Polyangium spumosum: one gene and its partner. The protein of the gene in region 1 binds, or shares a complex with, the protein of each later gene. Links are inferred from orthologs where the notes say so. Each region holds a gene or a part of one and is shown on either strand. Other genes may lie near its edges.

Region 1 (3,185 bases):
GGAGAACGTTTTTCTCGTCCGCAAGCCCGGCACGCCGCCCGTGGCGAAGCTGCTCGACTTCGGCATCTCCAAGGCGATCGACGAGGACACGGCCACCGACCTCACGATGCCCGGCATCGTCATGGGCACGCCGTACTACATGGCGCCCGAGCAGGCGCGCGGCGACCGCGGGCTCGACCACCGCGTCGACCTCTGGGCCGCAGGCGTGATCCTCTACGAGGCGCTCTCGGGCCGCCGCCCGTTCGTCGCGCGAAACTACAACGCGCTGCTCGTGCAGATCCTCACCTCGAAGCACCGCTCGCTCGCCGAGGTGCGTCCGAACATCACGCGTGGGCTCGAGCGCGTCGTCGACAGGGCGCTCGCCAAGATGCGCGAGGACCGCTACCAGCACGCGGCCGAGTTCCAGGATGGACTGCGCCGCGCCCTCGAGCCCGAGCCGCCGCCGCCCTCGCGCCGCGCGCCGGTGCAGCCCGCGAAGATGTCGTTCTCCGAGGACGAGGACGACGAGACGATGGTGCTCTCGTTCTCGCGCAAGGACCTCGGCCTGCCCATCGCGCCGCCGCGCTCGTCACGCCAGGGCGCCCAGAGCTCCGCGAACGCGGGCCCGCCCTCGAGCCTCGCAGGCCCGCCGTCGACCAGGACGGCCCCGCACGGCCCCGCCGCGCCGCACCCGAGCGCGCCCTTGCCCGCGCCGCTGCCGCCGCCCTTGCCGCCGCCGTCGCACCCCGCGCAGCAGGCGTCGCAGGCCTCCGCCTCCTCGGCGGGCGCGCCGCCGCCCACCATGCCCGCGGGACAGCTCACGAGCATGGGCGTGGGCGGCGGTCGTGTCGCGTGGTTGCCCCCTCCGCCCGCGCCGCTGCCGCCTCCCTCGGCGCCGCCGCAGCCGCCGGTGAGCATCCCCGTCACCGCCGCGCCGCCCTTGCCGCCGCCGCCTCCGCGCCCCATCCCGCCGGCGCGCCCCGTGACCGACGACGACGACGAGGAGCGCACGCTCGTCGACCCGCCCTCGTTCGCCGACGACCGGCCGACGCTCGTGCGCCCGTTCCCGGCGCCGCCCGTGCCGGGCAAGGGGTCGTGAGGTACAGAGCTCCGGTCGAATGAGCCGAGCACCTCGCCTCACGCGTATCGTCGGCACGGGCCTCATCAAGGCCTACGGCCCCACCGTGGCCCTGCGCGGCGTGAACCTCACCATCGAGCTCGGCGAGCTGCTCGTCATCGAAGGCGCGAACGGCTCGGGCAAGTCGACGCTGCTCGGCATCCTCGGCACCGTCATCAAACCGACCGCGGGGCGGGTCGACTACCAGCCGCTCGGCGACGATCTGCTCGCGGTGCGGGCCGAGGTCGGGTGGGTCTCGCACGAGACGATGGCGTATCCGGACCTCTCGGGTCGGAAAAACGTGGAGCTCGCGGCGCGCCTCGTCGGGCTCGACGCGGGCGAGGCGTGGACGCGGGCGGCCTCGCGCTTCGAGCTCGGGGCGTTCGCGGAGCGGCCGGTGCGCACCTACTCGCGGGGGCAGCGGCAACGCATCGCGCTCGCGCGGGCGCTCACGCACGAGCCCTCGCTCGTCTTGCTCGACGAACCCACGACGGGCCTCGACAAGGCGGGCGTCTCGCGCCTGCTCGCGGTGGTGGACGAGGAGGTCGCGCGGGGCGCGGCCGTGGTGGTCGTCTCGCACGAGCCGGAGCTCTTCCGCGAGCGGGCCGGCGCGCGCCTCGTGCTCGACCGGGGCCGGGTGGTCTCCTCCGTGACCAGCGCCGCGCGCGCCTGACGGTTCGGGAAAAACCTCAATGGATTCGCCGCCGCGAATGCGCGGTGGCAATGAACGCGAACACGTATTCGCGCGAAAAGCGCATAACGCGCGGGTGTCCAATTTCCGTCACTGCGCTATTTTCTTTTCTTTTTGCAATGCCTTCGATAAAGATCGAACGCAGCGTGTTCGATCCTGAAAATGCATTGAACCGAGGGAGGCGGAGGGCGCGACGCTTGGGGGTCGTGGCCGCGTTTTGCCTCCTCGGGATCGGGACGGGCGCCCTCGCGCAGACGAAGACGTCGGCCCCGGGCGCGGCGGAGCCTGCCGAGATCACGGGAACGGTGCTCGCCCTCGAAGAGGAAGGCGAGGAGCTGATCCTGGACCTCGGGGCGAACCAAGGAGCGACGGAAGGCGCGACGGTCGAGATCTGGCGCCCGCTGAAGCTCAAGCACCCCGTGACCGGGAAGGTGATCTCGGACCGATTCAAGATCGGGACGCTCGAGCTCGGGCAGGTGCGCCCCTCGATGTCGATCGCCAAGGCGAGCAGCACCCTCACGCGGACCCCCGAGAAGGGCGACCTCGTGATCCTGCGCAAAAAAAACCAGCCGGCCGCGCCCGAAACCAAGAGCCCGACCGAGGAGCCGGACAAACCCGCCGGCGGGGAAACGACCGGCGGCGACCCCGAGGCGCTCGTCATCGCCACGATGTTCAGCAAGCTCGAAGGCGCCGACCTGGTGACCCGCATCAAGGCGTACGAGGATTACGTCCGGGAGAAACCAAACGGCCGGTATGCGCGGGTGCTCTACGAAGAAGCGGCCTCGCTCCGCCGGCTGCTCGAGGCCGACGGCAAACCGAGCCCAAAGAAGCCCAAAAAGGCCCAGGTCGATCGGACCGAGCCCACGCTCGTGAGCTTCTCGCGGCCGAAGGCGGCCGTCTCCGGCACGCCGCTCGCGCTCGCGGTGGAGCTCGACGACCTGGCCACGGGCGCGATCCTGCACGTGCGCTCGAAGGGGAGACCGACCTACACGCCGCTCGTCATGGCGAGCGCCGGCCCCGGCTACTGGACCGCGACCGTGCCCGGCGACCGGCTCGTGACCCCGGAGATCGAGTACTTCATCGAAGCCACGATGGAGAGCGGCGCCGCGAAGGCCGTCGTGGGCCTGCCAGGTTCGCCCGAGCGCATCCAGATCGAGAGCGCGCCCAGGATCACGCGACCTGAAAAACGTATCGCTTCAGCGATGTTGCTCACGGATTTTGCCGACTACAACGGGCTGAAGGGCGACGATCGGGTCTGGCAGACGGAGGGCACGTTCGGGCTGCGGTACGGCGACACGGGGGTGCGCGCGTTGCGCACGGGCTTCGGCGTCTATCGGGGCGTCGGCGGCTCGCTCAACGACCTCGACGTGCTCGGGCTCTCGGGCCGGCCGGTGGGGC
Region 2 (3,040 bases), on another replicon or contig:
CCGTCTGCATCGCGCTGTCGGCGCCGTAGGCCTTGGCGAAGCTCGAGACGATCGGGTCACGCACGCCGTGGTCGAGGTTCCACGCGGCCTTCTGGTAGAGCAGCCGCGTCGCCTCCACGCGGATCGCCATCTCCGCAATCATCCACTGCACGAGCTGGTGGTTCGCGATGGGCGTGCCGAAGGTCTTGCGCTCCTTCGCGTAGGCCACGCACTCGTCGAGGCAGCGGCGCATCAGGCCCGTCGCGCCCGCGCCGATGTCGGGGCGCGTCTGGTTGAACGTCTCCATCGCGAGCTTGAAGCCCTTGCCCTCGGGCGCGAGCAGGTTCGCCTTCGGCACGACCACGTCCTCGAGGAAGACCTGCGCCGTGTCGCTCGCGCGTTGCCCGAGTTTGTCCTCCTTCTTGCCCACGCGGACGCCGGGCGTGTCGCGATCGACGATGAACGCCGCGATGCCCTTGTGCCGGAGGTCGGGGTTGGTCGTCGCGAAGATCACGTAGAACCGCGCGTAACTCGCGTTCGTGATCCAGCACTTCTGCCCGTTCAGCACGTAGTCGTCGCCGTGCTGCGCGAAGCGCGTCTTGATGCCGGCCACGTCGCTGCCCGCGTCGGGCTCGCTCGTCGCGTAACTCGCCATCACCGGCTCGCTCGTCAGCATGCCGAGGTACTTCTTCTTTTGCTCCTCGCTGCCGCCGAGCTTGATCGGCGTGAGGGCGAGGCCGTTCGCGAGCAGGCTCGTCTGGATGCCCGTGCACCCGTACGCGAGCTCCTCCGTGATGATCGCGTTCTCGAGCTCGCCCATGCCCGAGCCGCCGTACTCCGCCGGGACCGTCGGGTTGACGAGGCCGATCTCCCACGCCTCGCGGAAGACCTCCATCGGGAAGCGGGACTCGTGATCACACGCGGCCGCGATCGGGGTGATCCGCTCCTTCGTGAAGCGGCGGGCGGTCTCGATGAGACCCTTGTGCTCTTCGGACAGCGAGAAATCCACCACGGGCTCCTACTCCTTCATCCTGCGCTTGCGCTTCTCGAGCTCCGCGCGCACGGCGCGCGCGCCCATCGTGTAACCGACCACGAGCCCGAGGAGAAGCACGCTCGGGATGTAGATCACGTGCTGGGGCGTGATCTCACCGAAGTTGAACACGTCACTCGCCCCCGCTCTTCGCGCGCGCCTTCTGCAGGGCCGCCTCGAGCGTCTCGATGCGCCGATCCAGCCGGCGCTGCCGCCGGAACATCGACGCGACGAACACGAGGATCACGATCCAGATGATCGCGTACGCCTCGACGAGCAGCTTCTCGCCGCTCTGCATCTGGTTGCCGCCCTCGACCGCGCGGAAGCTCGTCGAGCGATCGTCGGCCGTCCCCTGCCCGGCCGATCCCGGCGCCTCTTGTGCTGCTTGTTCCGACGACATCCCTCTCACTCCTCGCCTACGCCGAGCTCGAGCGCCTCTTCCTCGGCCTCACCGAGCCGCGCGGACGCGAGCTCGATCCGCACGCGGGTCCAGATGAGCACCACCGCGAGCAACGTGAACGTGACGAACCCGAGCAGGAGCGCGAGCTTCATGTCCGGGTGCTTGATCCCGCCGCCGCCCGAGGTGATCACCTTCGGGTGGTTGCCGCCCCACTTCTGCACCGAGTAGTGGATGATCGGCAGGTTCGCCGCGCCGAGCACCCCGAGCGCCGCCGCGAACTTCCGCTCCGCATCCCCGTCGCCCGCGAACGCCCGCAAGACCACGTACGCGACGTAGATCAAGACCGAGAGCAGCGCCGTCGTGAGCCGCGGATCCCACGTCCAGTAGACGCCCCACGCCTTCGCGCCCCACAGCGCCCCCGTCACGAGCACGAGGATCCCCATCGCCACGGCCGTCTCCGCGCCCGCACGTGCGAACGCGTCCCACCCACGCGTGCCCTTCGCGAGGTAACCGGCCGAACCCACGAAACACGCGGCAGCCCCGACGTACATCGAGTACGCGATGGGCACGTGGAAGTAGAAAATCTTCTGCACGATGCCCATCGTCGATTCGACGGGCGCCTTGAAGAAGATCACCTGAAGGCTGATCACGAACGCGGCCGCGGTCAGGGCGAGCACCGTGTAAAACACGGCGTCGCCGCCGGAGCGCGACGTCTCGACCTTCGTTCCGGCAGCCAGTGCCTCGCTCGACGCCATGGTGAACGGCCACGGTAGTGCCAAGGACGCGGGTGTTCAAGGACCCACACCGCCGCGCCTCTTCGCCCCGTTTCCGTGCGCAGGCACCCCCTCCTGGAAAGTATCCCTCGGCGACGAGCTGATCTATCCTCGCCCTCCGAACCGCGAACCCCATGGCCCCCATTCGCCCCGAGCAAGCTCCGGCAGATGCACCGGCCGACGTCCCCGCGTTCCGTCCCGGCACCATCGTGGACGGTCGCTACCGCGTCCTCCGGCTCATCGGAGGCGGCGGCAACGGCCTCGTCCACGAGGTCGAGCACGTCCGCACCGGCCAGCGCCTGGCCCTCAAATCCCTGCTCGATCCGACCACGTACCAGCGCCTGGAGCAGGAGGCGCGCGCGACGAGCCTGCTGAAGAGCCCGCGCGCGGTGAAGATCGTCGACATGGGCATGAGCCCGTCCGAGGGCCCGTACCTCGTGATGGAGCTGCTCGCCGGCCAGAGCCTGCGCGAGCTGCTGCACGACGCCGGGCAGCTCCCGCTCGAGCTCACGGTGAACGTCGCGCTGCAGGTCGGCGAGTGCCTCGCCGAGGCACACACGCACGGCATCGTCCACCGCGACCTCAAGCCCGACAACATCCACCTCGGGCCCGGCCCGAGCCCGGGCGTCTACGACGTCAAGCTCCTCGACTTCGGCATCGTCAAGATCGCCAGCGACGCGCCCGTCCCCGGCGGCTCGCTCACGCGCACCGGCTCGACCGTCGGCACGCCGTACTACATGAGCCTCGAGCAGCTCCGGAACCCGTCCGGGGTCGACGGACGCAGCGATCTCTACTCGCTCGGCGTCGTGCTCTACGAGTGCTTGACCGGCCGCAAGCCCTACGACGCGGACACCATCG

What was found.
Region 2: the proteins of GF068_RS22005 (region 1) and GF068_RS06685 are in contact, whole or in part, in a solved structure (PDB 8CE8), measured with the Escherichia coli proteins. The link is inferred for Polyangium spumosum from one-to-one orthologs.

The regions. Positions count from the first base shown.
Region 1 is NZ_WJIE01000006.1:249,147-252,331, forward strand. What follows is about bases 61-2,933. They hold GF068_RS22005 (ATP-binding cassette domain-containing protein), read left to right. Parts: upstream 61-1,097; coding sequence 1,098-1,769; downstream 1,770-2,933. Other genes in these bases: GF068_RS46350 (serine/threonine-protein kinase), read left to right, coding at 61-1,078; GF068_RS22010 (hypothetical protein), read left to right, coding at 1,994-2,933. Also shown: more of GF068_RS46350, read left to right, coding at 1-60; more of GF068_RS22010, read left to right, coding at 2,934-3,185. UniProt on the Escherichia coli protein: Part of the ABC transporter complex CcmAB involved in the biogenesis of c-type cytochromes; once thought to export heme, this seems not to be the case, but its exact role is uncertain. Responsible for energy coupling to the transport system.
Region 2 is NZ_WJIE01000002.1:136,101-139,140, forward strand. Bases 290-3,017 are described here. They hold GF068_RS06685 (cytochrome c biogenesis protein), read right to left. Parts: upstream 2,165-3,017; coding sequence 1,415-2,164; downstream 290-1,414. Other genes in these bases: GF068_RS06675 (acyl-CoA dehydrogenase family protein), read right to left, coding at 290-991; GF068_RS43385 (hypothetical protein), read right to left, coding at 998-1,141; GF068_RS06680 (CcmD family protein), read right to left, coding at 1,143-1,409; GF068_RS06690 (serine/threonine-protein kinase), read left to right, coding at 2,317-3,017. Also shown: more of GF068_RS06675, read right to left, coding at 1-289; more of GF068_RS06690, read left to right, coding at 3,018-3,040. UniProt on the Escherichia coli protein: Required for the export of heme to the periplasm for the biogenesis of c-type cytochromes.